DNA from 3 places in the Bradyrhizobium sp. Bra78 genome. Region 3 is predicted to be linked to each of the others. Evidence: predicted binding sites of a transcription regulator. Region 3 holds the regulator's gene; each other region holds the start of a gene.

Region 1 (4,498 bases), on a different contig from region 3:
CGCATGGCGACGACGTCGTGATTGGCACGCGCCGCTTCAAGGTGATCACCGGCGGCGGTCACGCGCTCGACCAGGTGATGCTGTATTGCGCCGACGACAAGCTGTTCCTCTCGGCAGACCAGGTGCTGAGCAAGATCTCGCCGAACGTCAGCGTGTGGGCGGTCGAGCCCGACCAGAACTCGCTCGGCGAATATCTGGCCTCGCTCGCCAGCCTCACCACGACGCTGCCCTATGACGTGCTGGTGCTGCCGGGCCACGGCGTGCCGTTCTACGGACTGAAGACCCGCATCAAGCAGCTCGCCGATCACCACGAGGAGCGTTGCCGCCTGATCGCGGAAGCCTGCCGCGAGGTGCCGCAGACCTCGCGGGCCCTGGTGCCAGTCGTATTCAACAAGCACGTGCTGGACGAGCACCAGATGGGTTTTGCCGCCGGCGAGCTCGTCGCCCACGTCAACTACATGATCGTCGAAGGCCGGTTGACGGCCGAAACCAAGGACGGCGTGCTCCAGTTCAGGACGACTTGAGCTCTGGCTTCGTTTCTCCCTCCCTGCAGGGAGGGACCAGGCGTCAGTAGTCCACCTTCATCAGATACAGCCCCTCCGGAGGGGCGACGATGCCGCAGGCGGCGCGGTTGCGGGCGGCAAGCGCGGCCGAGAGATCGTCCGCGGTCCAGCGGCCTTCGCCGACCCACATCAGCGAGCCGACCATCGAGCGCACCTGGCTGTGCAGGAAAGAGCGCGCCGAGGTGACGACGGTGACCTCGCGGCCGTCGCGCATCACGTCGAGCTGGTCGAGCGTCTTCTCCGGCGACTTCGCCTGACACTCGGTGTCGCGGAACGTCGTGAAATCGTGCTTGCCAAGCAGGTGTTGTGCCGCTGCGTGCATCGCGTCGGCGTCGAGCCGGCGCGGCACGCGCCAGGCGTGGCCGATATCGAGCGCGAGATTGGCGCGGGTGTTAACGATGCGGTAGCGGTAGTGGCGCTTCACCGCCGAGAAGCGGGCCTCGAATGTATCAGGCACGATCTCGGCCTCTAGCACCGCGATCGGATGCGGCCGCAGATGCGCGTTCAGCCCGTCGCGAAAACGGCCCGGCGGAAACTGCTTCTCGATGTCGACATGGGCAACCTGGCCGCGCGCATGCACGCCGGCATCGGTGCGGCCCGCACCGTGGACGCGCAGATCCGCGCCGGTCATCGCCTTCACGGCGGCCTCCAGCGCGCCTTGCACCGACGGCAGCGTCTCCTGCACCTGCCAGCCGAAAAACGGCGCGCCGTCATATTCGATGGTGAGCTTGTAGCGGGGCATCAAGCCAGCCGCATCGGCGGCTTCAGAGGCACACCGCGCAAGAAGTCCACGGCCTGCATGCGCGCCTTGCCTTCGCGCTGGAGCTCGAGGACGCGTATGGCGCCCTCGCCGCAGGCGATCGTCAGTTGGTCGTCGAGCACCGCTCCCGGCGCGCCAAAACCCTTCGCGAGTTCACACCGCAGGATTTTTACGCGCACATTTTCGCTCAGCCCGGCCAGCTCGGCCCAGGCGCCGGGGAACGGCGACAGGCCGTGGATGTGGCGCAGCACCTCGCGCGCCGGCTTCGTCCAGTCGATCCGCGCCTCGGCCTTGTCGATCTTGGCGGCATAGGTCACGCCGTCCTCGCTCTGCTTCCGGAGCTGAAGTCCGCCGCGGGCGAGCGCAGCCATCGCGCGCACCATCAGATCGGCGCCAAGCCGGGACAGACGGTCGTGCAAATCGGCTGCGGTCATGGTGTCGGTGATCGCCAGCCGTTCGGCCATGGCGACGTCGCCGGTGTCGAGGCCGACATCCATCTTCATCACCATGACACCGCTCTCGGCATCGCCCGCCATGATCGCGCGGTTGATGGGAGCTGCGCCACGCCAGCGCGGCAGCAGCGAGGCGTGCAGATTGTAGCAGCCGAGCTTTGGCGCATCGAGGATGACCTGCGGCAGGATCATGCCGTAGGCGACGACGACGGCCGCGTCGGCGTCAAAGGCGCGGAACTGTTCCAGCGCTTCGGGCGTCTTCAACGTCTTCGGCGTCAGCACGGGAACGCCGAGTTTTCGCGCGGCTTCCTCGACGGGGGTCGGCTGCAATTGCAGGCCGCGCCGTCCGCCCGGCTTCGGCGCGCGCGTATAGACCGCCGCAATCTCGTGACCATGCGCGACGAGCTCGAGCAGCGTCGGCACGGAGAAATCGGGCGTGCCCATGAAGATCAGACGGAGGGGCATGACAAGAACTCGATACGTTCCCTCCCCCCTTGCGGGGGAGGGCTAGGGAGGGGGGTGCCACACGACGCGCTCTCTCGGTTTGAGCGCGGGCGCCTTGTTGTTTGCACTCCGCAGATCGGGAGCACCTTTTGCTGGTCTACCCCCTCCCCTGCCCTCCCCCGCAAGGGGGGAGGGAGCAGAGTGGAGTGCCTGGCTACTAATCGCTCACTCCGCCCGCTTGGCGGCCTTCTCGAACTTCTTGATCACGCGGTCGCGCTTGAGCTTCGACAGATAGTCGACGAACAGCACGCCGTTGAGATGGTCGATCTCGTGCTGGATGCAGGTGGCGTAGAGGCCTTCGGCGTCCTCTTCGTGCACCTTGCCGTCGAGATCGGTGAAGCGCACGCGCACCTTGGCAGGCCGCTCGACCTCCTCGTAATATTCGGGGATCGATAGGCAGCCTTCCTCGTAGACCGACAGATCCTCGGAGGAGGCGATGATCTCGGGATTGATGAAGACGCGCGGCTCCGGCTTGGTCTCGCCGTCCTGGTCCGGCTTGGCCAGATCCATGGTGATGAGCCGCAGCGGCCGCGCGATCTGGATCGCCGCCAGGCCGATGCCGGGCGCGTCGTACATGGTTTCGAACATGTCGTCGGCAAGCTTGCGGATCTCCGGCGTGACCTTCTCGATCGGCTTGGAGACCAGACGCAGCTGCTTGTCGGGCAGGATGATGATTTCTCTGAGGGCCATGGCCGCGATTTAAGCTGCGCACCGGATGCGGTCAATCCGGCCGGGAACTCCGTTAACGATCCGCTAACCATAAAACTTCAGGTTTCGTTAACCATGAAAATTAGGGAGTAGTTAACCATAAATGTTCGCTATTCGTTCGTGTCGTCAGGCGAATCGGCTAGAAGGACAGGCATGAACGAGACCATTTTCATGCTCGGCGACTGGCCGGTGCGCACCATCGATGCGCTGATCGGCTTCGGCGTCCTGGTCCTCATCCTGCTGGTGATGATTGCGGTCGTGATCGCGAGGTCAGGGCGGCGCGGCGCGGAACTCGCGATGGCGAATGCCATCCGGGCCGACGAGCTCGAGGAGCGCATCAGCCAGATGCTGCACGCCCAGAGCGAGTCCTCGGGCCGGGTCGATGCCATGACCCAGGCGCTGGCCGGCCGCCAGGCCGAGATGGCGCGCGCGGTCAACGAGCGGCTGGATTCGGTGACCCACCGCGTCGGCCAGTCCATGGAGCACTCTACCCGCAACACCATGGAGAGCCTGCGCGCGCTGCACGAGCGGCTCGGCATCATCGACAGCGCCCACAAGAACCTCACCGACCTCACCACGCAGGTGACGACCTTGCGCGATGTGCTCGCCAACAAGCAGTCGCGCGGCGCCTTCGGACAAGCGCGGATGGAGGCGATCGTCCAGGACGGTCTGCCGAAGGGTGCCTACGAATTCCAGTTCACACTTTCGACCGGCAAGCGGCCCGACTGCGTTGTGTTCCTGCCCGACCAGCGCCCGCTCTGCATCGATGCGAAATTCCCGCTGGAAGCGATGACCGCGCTGCACGACGCCCGCACCGACGAGGAGAAGCGGATCGCGACGCAGCGGCTGCGCAGCGACGTGATGAAGCATGTCAGCGACATCGCGGAAAAATACCTCGTCACCGGCGAGACCCAGGAGATGGCGCTGATGTTCGTGCCGTCGGAATCGGTCTATGCCGAGATCCACGACGGTTTCGACGACGTGATCCAGAAGGCCTACCGCGCCCGCGTGGTGCTGGTGTCGCCCTCGCTGCTGATGCTGGCGATCCAGGTGATGCAGCAGATCATGAAGGACGCGCGCATGCGCGACGCGGCCGACCAGATCCGCACCGAAGTGATCAAGCTCGGCGACGACCTCGGCCGCCTGCGCGACCGCGTGCTGAAACTGCAGAAGCACTTTGCCGACGCCAACGAGGACGTCCGCCAGGTGCTGATCTCCGCCGACAAGATCGAGAAGCGCGCAGGAAGAATCGAGGAGCTCGATTTCAGCAAGACCGATGCGCCCGAAGGCCCGCACCTGGTGGCGACAGGTGCTCCGGAGCTGTTCCCGAGGAAGCTCCAGGCGGGGGAGTGAGGCACTTCCCTCTCCCCCGCAAGAACGGGGCGAGGGAAAGAGGCAGCGCCCCCAGAATCTGCTAACACCACCCCATGACCGCACCCGACGCGACCTCGCCCGCCGGCACCGACGCCCCCGCCACCTCCTGGCGCGACAGCCTTGCCGTTTACCTGCAA
Region 2 (4,498 bases), on a different contig from region 3:
ACATCAGGCGGTCCCGCGTCACCTTGGCGATAATCGAGGCCGCTGCGATCGACAGCACGATGCCGTCGCCGCCGATCACGGCCTCACAGTCGCAGGAGGTGTCGAGCCGGTCGCGGCCGTCGACGAAGACGTGACGAGGCGGTTCGGGCAGCGCTCCCACGGCACGCTTCAGAGCCCACAGCGAGGCGCGCAGAATGTTGTCGCGATCGATCCGCGAGCGCGAGGCGACGGCGACCGAGACCTGCGCGGTGGCGCAGATCTTGTCGAACAGCCTTTCGCGCTGCTCCGCCGTCAGCCGCTTGGAATCGTCGATGCCGCGCGGGATGCGGTCGGGGTCGAGAATTACCGCGGCCGCCACCACGGGACCGGCGAGCGGCCCGCGGCCGGCCTCGTCGCAGCCGGCGACCGGCCAGACGCCGCGCTTGATCAGCGCCCGCTCGCGGCGGAAGCTTGGCGCGGCCTTCTTGACTGGCTTGTTGGCGGACTTGTCCCGAATCATGGCCGGGATCGTGCGCAAGCGACATGGCCTGCGCAACGGGGAACCTCGGACAATTCCCGTTATTCAGATCAGCCGCCCTACTCGGCCAGATGCCCCCGCCGGTCCTCGCCGACCTCGATGCCGGGCGCGACCACGACCTCCCAGGGATGGCCGTCGGGATCGGCAAAATAGCCGGAATAGCCGCCATAGTCGGTCTCATGTGCGGCCTTCAGCAGCACCGCTCCCTTGTCGACGGCGAAGGCCAGCACGCTGTCCACCTCGTCGCGCGCGCGACAGTTCCAGGCGAGCGTGATGCCTCGGAAGGTCGATGGCCTCGGCTGGTCCGGCAATTCGGCATCGGCCGCGAGCTCGCACCACGGAAACAGCGCGAGCACGGGGCCACCGGTATCGTAGAACGCAACGGCATCGCCAGTTGCCTTCAGTCGGCGCGAGAAGCCGAGCGCATCGTAAAAGGAGATGCTGGCGCGGATGTCGCCGACGCCGAGCGTGATGACGGTGAGCCGCGGCACCGGGGCCGGAAGTTTTTGACTCACGCTGAGCCTCCGTCCACTTCCCGCTCAGAACAGGCTGAGCTGATCGCCGTTCCGCTTCGGCTTGGCAAAATGGTCCGTCGTCAGCCTAGAGCGCCGCTTGTTGAGACCTAGCCTGTCGCAGGCGATCTCGAAGCGGCGGCCGATGGTCCAGGCCATCGGTCCGGTGCCCTTCATCCGCTCGCCCCATTTCGCATCGTAGTCGCGGCCGCCGCGCATATCGCGGATCAGGGTGAAGACGTGGCGGTAGCGGTCCGGATAGTTGGCCATCAGCCATTCGCGGAAGAGGTCGCGCACCTCCAGCGGCAGCCGCAGCAGCACGTAGGAGGCTTCCTTGACGCCGGCATGGGCGGCGGCATCCAGGATGCGCTCGATCTCGGAGTCGTTCAGCGCGGGGATCACGGGCGCGACCATCACCGTTGTCGGGATGCCGGCCTCGGAGAGCTGCTTCAGCGCCTCCAGCCGCTTCGGCGGCGTCGACGCCCGCGGCTCCATGGTGCGCGCCAGCTTCGGATCGAGCGAGGTGACGGAGATCCCGACCTTGGCGAGGTTGCGCCTGGCCATGCGCGCGAGAATATCGATGTCGCGCACGACCAGCGCCGACTTGGTGACGATGCCGACGGGATGGCCGGCGCGCTCCAGCACCTCGAGAATGCCGCGCATGATTTTGCGCTCGCGCTCGATCGGCTGATAGGGATCGGTGTTGGTGCCGATCGCGATCATCCGCGGCTCGTAGCCGGGCGCCGCAAGCTCCTTCTCGAGCAGCGAAGGCGCCTCGGGCTTCACGAACAGCTTCGACTCGAAGTCGAGCCCCGGGGACAGGCCGAGATAGGCATGGGTCGGCCGCGCGAAGCAATAGACGCAGCCGTGCTCGCAGCCGCGATAGGGATTGATCGAGCGGTCGAAGCCGATGTCGGGGGATTCGTTGCGGGTGATCACCTTGCGCGAGGTGTCGACGCCGACAATGGTCTTGAACGGCGGCAGCTCTTCCAGGCTCTGCCAGCCGTCGTCGAAGGCGACGCGGGCCTCGGCCTCATAGCGGCCGCTGGCGTTGGACTGCGCGCCCCGCCCTCGCCTGCGCTGCTTGTCGATGGCAACAGCGAGCTCTGGGAAATCGGAAAGCGCACCCGTCGGCTCGGAGGGCGCCGTGACCGGCGGGTGCTTGAGAGCATGAGAGGATGCTGGACTCATGAAGCCAAGATAGCACGCCAAAGGAACAAATCAAGAACACAAACAAAAAACTGCAAAACAACCCCATGCACAGTAGCCGCCTAAATTTGCGGCGGGCGTCCTTGACCTCACGCAACACGCCCGTCGTGTCGATTTCGTTTGATGCCGGCCAGGGATCAATCGCCGCAGATCAATGTTGGTGACAATCGCTGGGTGAAGGTCGGCAAGAACATGACAAATCAACGACAATCGGCCGCGGCGAGCGGCGACCTCGATCTACTCGATCGCTACTGGCGCGCCGCGAACTACCTCTCCGTCGGGCAAATCTACCTGCTCGACAACCCGCTGCTGCGCGAGCCCTTGCGGCCCGAGCACATCAAGCCGCGTTTGCTCGGCCATTGGGGCACGACGCCCGGCCTGAACTTCATCTACGTCCATCTCAACCGCGCCATCCGCGCGCTGGACCTGAGCGTGCTCTATGTCTGCGGCCCCGGCCATGGCGGGCCGGGCATGGTCGCCAACACCTATCTCGAGGGCAGCTACAGCGAGATCTATCCTGATATCGCGCGCGATACGGACGGGTTGCGCAAGCTGTTCCGGCAGTTCTCCTTCCCCGGCGGCATTCCGAGCCACGTAGCGCCGGAAACGCCGGGGTCGATCCACGAAGGCGGCGAGCTTGGCTACGCGCTGGTGCACGCCTATGGCGCGGCATTCGACAATCCCGACCTGATCGTCGCCTGTGTCGTTGGTGACGGCGAGGCCGAGACCGGCCCGCTCGCGGCCTCCTGGCACTCCAACAAATTCCTCAATCCCGTCCATGACGGCGCGGTGCTGCCGATCCTGCATCTCAACGGCTACAAGATCGCCAACCCGACTGTGCTCGGGCGGATGCGCGACGAAGAAATCCGCGACCTGTTCCGCGGGCTCGGCCACGAGCCGCTATTCGTCGAGGGCGACGATCCCAGGCTGATGCACCAGGCCATGGCCGATGCGCTCGATGTCGCGTTCGCCAGCATCCGCTCGATCCAGCAGCACGCCCGCGACGGCCGCAACAGCGTCGAGCGGCCGCGCTGGCCGATGATCGTGCTGCGCAGCCCGAAGGGCTGGACGGGCCCGAAAGAGGTCGAAGGCAAGAAGGTCGAAGGCTTCTGGCGTGCGCATCAGGTGCCGGTCGCAGGCTGCCGCGAGAATCCGGCGCATCTGAATATCCTCGAAGACTGGATGCGCAGCTACGAGCCGGAAAAGCTGTTCGATGCCGGCGGCGCACTCATCCCCGAGCTCCAGGCACTGGCGCCCGAAGGCATCCGCCGCATGGGCGCCAACCCGCACGCCAATGGCGGCCTCCTGAAGAAGGAGCTGAAGCTGCCGGATTTTCGCAGCTTTGCGGCCGAGGTACCGCAGCCCGGCGCCGTTACCGGCGAAGCAACCCGCGAACTCGGCAAATTCCTGCGCGACGTCATCCGCCTCAACGCCGAGGCGCGTAACTTCCGTATCATGGGCCCGGACGAGACCGCGTCAAACCGGCTGGACGCGGTGTTCGAGGCGACCGAACGCGTCTGGATGGAGCCGATCGAATCTTACGACGTGCATCTCGCGCAGGACGGACGCGTGATGGAAGTCCTGAGCGAGCATCTCTGCCAGGGTTGGCTGGAAGGCTATCTGCTCACGGGCCGGCACGGCTTCTTCTCCTGCTACGAGGCCTTCATCCACATCGTGGATTCCATGTTCAACCAGCACGCCAAATGGCTGAAGGTGACGCGGCATCTGCCGTGGCGGCGCCCGATCGCCTCGCTCAACTATCTGCTGACCTCGCATGTCTGGCGACAGGACCACAACGGCTTCAGCCATCAGGATCCCGGCTTCGTCGACTTCGTCGCCAACAAGAAGGCCGATATCGTCCGCATCTATTTTCCGCCGGATGCCAATACGCTGCTCTGGATCGCCGATCACTGCCTGCGCACCTATGACCGCGTCAACGTGATCGTCGCCGGCAAGCAGCCCGCGCCGCAATGGCTCTCGATGGAAGCAGCGGCCCCCCATTGCGATGCCGGCATCGGCATCTGGACCTGGGCCGGCACGGAGGACGCGAGCAGCGAGCCCGATTTGGTGATGGCCTGCGCCGGCGACGTGCCGACGCTGGAGACGCTCGCCGCCGTCGACCTTCTGCGCAAGACGCTGCCCGATTTGAAGATCCGGGTCGTCAACGTCGTCGACCTGATGACGCTTCAGCCCAAGGAGCAGCATCCTCATGGTCTTTCCGATCGCGACTTCGACAGCCTGTTCACGCGCGACAAACCGG
Region 3 (4,498 bases):
CCGGGATGAATCACCCCCACCTCGCCGTCAGCCGCCGTCCGAAGATCGCAATCCTCGCCACCGGCGACGAGCTGGTGATGCCGGGCACCACGCCCGGTCACGGCCAGATCGTCTATTCCAACGGCTATGCCCTGCATGCGCTGGCTCGCAGCGAGGGGGCCGAAACCGTCGACCTCGGTATTGCCGCCGACGCGCTGGAGGCCACCACCGCCGGCATCCGCCGCGCGCGCGCGAGCGGCGCAGACGTCCTCATCACTACCGGCGGCGCATCGGTCGGCGACCACGATCTGGTCCAGCAGGCGCTGAGGGACGAAGCCGTCGCGATGGCCTTCTGGAAGATCGCGATGCGGCCAGGCAAGCCGATGATGCATGGACGGCTCGGCGCGATGGCTGTGATCGGCCTGCCCGGCAATCCCGTGTCGTCCTATGTGTGCGCCTTCCTGTTCATGGTGCCGCTGATTCGCGCGTTGTCGGGCCGGGCCGCAATTCATCATCACCGCGAGCGCGCCGTGCTCGGCCGCGACGTCGGCGCCAACGACCAGCGCGAGGACTATCTGCGCGCACGTCTGGAGCAGCGCGACGACGGCACGCTCGTCGCCCTTCCCGTCAGCCATCAAGATTCTTCGTTGCTTGCGAATCTCGCTGCGGCACAGGCACTTCTCGTGCGCGCACCGTTCGCGCCGAAAGCCGAGACGGGCTCGCCTTGCGAAGTGTTGCGGCTCCCCGTCTGAGCGTCCCGCCAATGCGCGTTCCGCGAACTTTGCTCTGTTCACGGTAAATTAAGCAGTTGCGGAACATGTATCGAACATATAGTGTCCGTTCATGATTTGTTTCGAGCATGTCGCGGCATATTGCTGAATTCAGCGTCTCGGAATCGAACGACATCAACCGGGGGACTTAGGTCGAGATGTTAACGCGCAAACAATACGAGCTTCTGCGGTTCATCAGTGAACGTCTGAAGGAAAGCGGCGTGCCGCCTTCTTTCGACGAGATGAAGGATGCGCTCGACTTGCGCTCGAAGTCGGGCATCCACCGCCTGATCACGGCGCTCGAGGAGCGCGGGTTCATCCGTCGCCTCCCCAACCGCGCCCGCGCGATCGAAGTCATCAAGCTGCCCGAGCTCCAGGCGGCCGCCGGCAGCCGCCGCGGCTTCACGCCGAGCGTCATCGAGGGCAACCTCGGCAAGGTCCGCGCGAGCTCAAGCCTGTCTGCCGACGAGGGCGAACGCCCCGTTGCCGTGCCGGTAATGGGCCGCATCGCGGCCGGCACGCCGATCGAGGCGTTGCAAACCCGCAGCCATACCATCAGCGTACCGCCTGACATGCTCGGCTCGGGCGAGCATTACGCGCTCGAAGTGCGCGGCGATTCCATGGTCGAGGCCGGCATCCTCGACGGCGACATGGCGCTGATCCAGCGCAACGAGAGTGCCGATACCGGCGACATCGTGGTGGCGCTGATCGACGACGAGGAAGCGACGCTCAAGCGCTTCCGCCGTCGCGGCGCCTCGATCGCGCTCGAGCCCGCCAACGCGGCCTATGAGGTGCGCATCCTGCCGCCCAACAGGGTGAAGATTCAGGGCAAGCTGATCGGCCTGTACCGGAAATACTGATACCGGAAAGTATCCGGCGCATCCGCGCTCGCATGAGCAACGATCGCCATCGACGATTGGAGCGGACGATTGTCCGCTCCCGCTGGGTAGTCTTTCTGGTTTCGCGCAGATTATCCGGCCCCTCCTCCGGCGCTTCATCCTCGGCACGCCGCATGAAGCAGCACCGCTTCGCGGCCTCAGCAGCTCGAGGAAACAGCCATGCGCCAGATCGTCTTGAGCACAGTCGCGGCGGCGCTGATCGCAGTATCAGCGTCGCAAGCCGCCGCACAACCGCCTCGCCCTGTCTGCAAAGGTGGCGGTTAGCGAACGAGCCCGCGCCGGCCGCAATGCAATCGCCTGCCGTCGCAACCGAGCTGGCATTATTCGGGATGGTCGGCCCCCTCAGGGCGCTGACACGCGCCTGCAGAATGCACGGGAAGAGGCTTTGTTCCTATTGGATTCGGGAAAGTTAATGTGATCGTGGCCTGCGGATCCCAGCCGCAGATTTGCCTACAACCAAGCAGACCGTTGCGTGCTTGAACTCTGATAGAGGCCTGCGCCTCGATAAGAGACGCGGGTCGCTGTCTTCGCAAGAGGAGCACCCGATGTGTGACTACAGCCTGCATGCCGTCGCGTCGCGCCCCGCCGAAGTCGGCGAGACGATCGTCACGACAACCTTCCGCGGCACCTCCACGCGCGGCTTTGCGTCCGCAGCCGATCCGACAGTTGCCGTCTGCCTGCTGCCGGGAACGGAGCTCGCCTTTGCCGACAACGTCCGCTACGACAATCGCTGGATCTGGACGCGCACCATCAATTCCCGCGTCGGGAAGTTCGGCAAGATCGATCCGCACATTCCCGATCGCCATCATGACGCGATCGAATTCCCCGACGGTAAATACGTGCTGGTAACGCAGCTCGTTGAAGGCCAGCACGCAACCGTGCTGCAACTGCCGGTGACGCAGCAGCCGGCCGGCGAACGCGAGCACAAGCCGCAGATCACTGCCGACAGACAGCCGACGATTACCCGGCTGCCGATCGGCTGAACACAGCCGCTTCCGGCCGCAAGGTCGGAGGCCAGGATCGAATTGCCATCGCCGGCCGTGGCCGGCGAGACGGTATGGCTTGCGCCCCGCGAAATCCGATCGGATCGACCAAGCCGTTGCGCTTTTCCCGCCGCACGAAGTTTGAGCCGCCCTGCCTGAATTTTGAACGTCCGCCACACAGCCAAATGACCGATGCTGTCAAGGCTTGAGACGGCGGACATGCTCGATGAAAACCTTCATTCGCGTCGTTGAACTCTGGGTGCCGGACCGGACGCGCATGCGGCTGGAGTTCGGTGGCGGCCTCTACGGCGAAGGGCTGTCCGCGTTCAAGGCCGTCAGCGAAGGCTTGCATTTCGGATATGACGAGGGCCTTCCCGGCAAGGCTTGGGCCTCCGGCCACCCCGTGATCCTCACCAAATTCGCCAACTCCTATTTCAAGCGTACCGATCAGGCCCTCGCAGCCGGCCTCACCTGTGGGGTGGCGGTGCCCGTGTTCGCCGGCGAATTCCTCCAGGCCGTCATGGTGCTGTTCTGCGGTGAGGAAGAGGCCCATGTCGGCGCGATCGAGCTCTGGCACAACGACCCTGACGTCTCCCACGAGATGGGGCTCGTCGACGGCTACTACGGCACCGCCGACATGTTCGAATTCAACTCCCGCCACACCAAATTTCCGCGCGGTTTCGGCCTGCCCGGGCGGACCTGGAAGGCGGGGCTGCCGCTGATCATCAAGGACCTGCACGATGCGAAGAGCTTCCTGCGCTGGGAGGACGCGGCCAAGGTCGGGATCAATCTGGGCGTCGGCGTTCCCTATCGGACCGGCGTAGACCATACCTGGGTACTGACATTCCTCTCCGCGCAAGCCACGCCGATCGCGCGACGCTTCGAGATATGGGTTCCGAACGAGACCCGCTCGGCGCTGTTCTTTCGCGCCGGCGATTGCAGTGCGCAGACCGACCTCGCCGCGCTCTATGCAGGAAAATCCATCGCCAGGGGCGAAGGCAGCATCGGTGGCGCCTGGGCCACCGGCATGCCCGCGCTCAACGACGAGCTCGCGCATGACGGCTCGGCCGCCGGCTCTGAGGCCTGCGCATCCGGACTGAGCCGGATGGTGGCCTTGCCGGTCATCGGCAACAGCACGCTCGAAGCCGTGCTGGCCTGGTACCTCTAAAGCGCGATGAGATTGCGATGAATCATCATCGCGCTTTAGCGTTCTTGTTTGAGCATGACCTTTTCGGAAAACCGCTTCGCACTTTTCCGGATCATGCCCTGCCCGATCGGTTCAATCGTCGGCCTGCAAGTCGGTCTCCGCCGGCGTTGCGTCGCGGTTGCGGGGCGCAGCCGTCTTCGGCGCAAGACTGCCGTCGAAATCACCTTCGCCGGCGCCGGCCGGCAACCAGGGGCGGCTCGCACCTCGCGCCCTCACCGCCTGAACCGCAAAGCCGTCCCCCCGCTGCGTCAGGGCCAGCGCGCCCTGGCTCGCGAGCCGCTGCCGATCGACCACCATCGCGGCGCAATCGGGCGGCACGGGACGCGCCGTCACCACAAGCGCGGCCCGGCTGCAATCGTCCGCCAACGCGTCGATGCGCAGTGCCAGCGCGACCAACCGCCCGTCGCCGAGCGGCGTCACGCAGCCGGACTCGTCGCAGGACACGCCGTCGGCCAGCGAGGCATGACCGCCATCGCGCGGATCGGCGTCGGCAGCCAGCCATTCCTTGAGCAGAAAGCCGTCCTTGCTGGCCCGGATCAGATGCAGTTGCCCGTCCCTGCCCCGCACCGCGACACTCGCACCGTCGCCGGCAATCAGGATGTCGGGCTGGCGCGCGGCCAGCCCCCAGGCAATCGCGGCCAGCAACACCAGCGCGCCGGA

What was found. The regulator LexA, encoded in region 3, represses DNA repair genes until DNA is damaged. The targets are predictions, from matches to a motif close to TGTTCNNNNTGTGTTCNG.
Region 1: OC450_RS15225 (DNA recombination protein RmuC) is a predicted target of LexA. The motif match lies at 3,092-3,109, and genes of this name have one in related genera.
Region 2: OC450_RS04750 (PA0069 family radical SAM protein) is a predicted target of LexA. The motif match lies at 2,242-2,259, and genes of this name have one in related genera.

Annotation. Positions count from the first base shown of each region.
Region 1 covers NZ_JALJRE010000006.1:21,882-26,379, reverse strand. Annotated here, with positions in the region: gene OC450_RS15245 (MBL fold metallo-hydrolase) at 1-524, shown strand, start outside; gene truA (tRNA pseudouridine(38-40) synthase TruA) at 568-1,305, opposite strand; gene fmt (methionyl-tRNA formyltransferase) at 1,305-2,240, opposite strand; gene def (peptide deformylase) at 2,445-2,969, opposite strand; gene OC450_RS15225 (DNA recombination protein RmuC) at 3,141-4,340, shown strand; gene OC450_RS15220 (AmpG family muropeptide MFS transporter) at 4,415-4,498, shown strand, end outside.
Region 2 covers NZ_JALJRE010000002.1:152,894-157,391, reverse strand. Annotated here, with positions in the region: gene OC450_RS04760 (ribonuclease HII) at 1-499, opposite strand, end outside; gene OC450_RS04755 (VOC family protein) at 577-1,032, opposite strand; gene OC450_RS04750 (PA0069 family radical SAM protein) at 1,057-2,220, opposite strand; gene OC450_RS04745 (phosphoketolase) at 2,431-4,498, shown strand, end outside.
Region 3 covers NZ_JALJRE010000010.1:247,129-251,626, reverse strand. Annotated here, with positions in the region: gene glp (gephyrin-like molybdotransferase Glp) at 1-731, shown strand, start outside; gene lexA (transcriptional repressor LexA) at 908-1,609, shown strand; gene OC450_RS22940 (hypothetical protein) at 2,194-2,631, shown strand; gene OC450_RS22935 (GAF domain-containing protein) at 2,858-3,799, shown strand; gene OC450_RS22930 (ComEC/Rec2 family competence protein) at 3,911-4,498, opposite strand, start outside.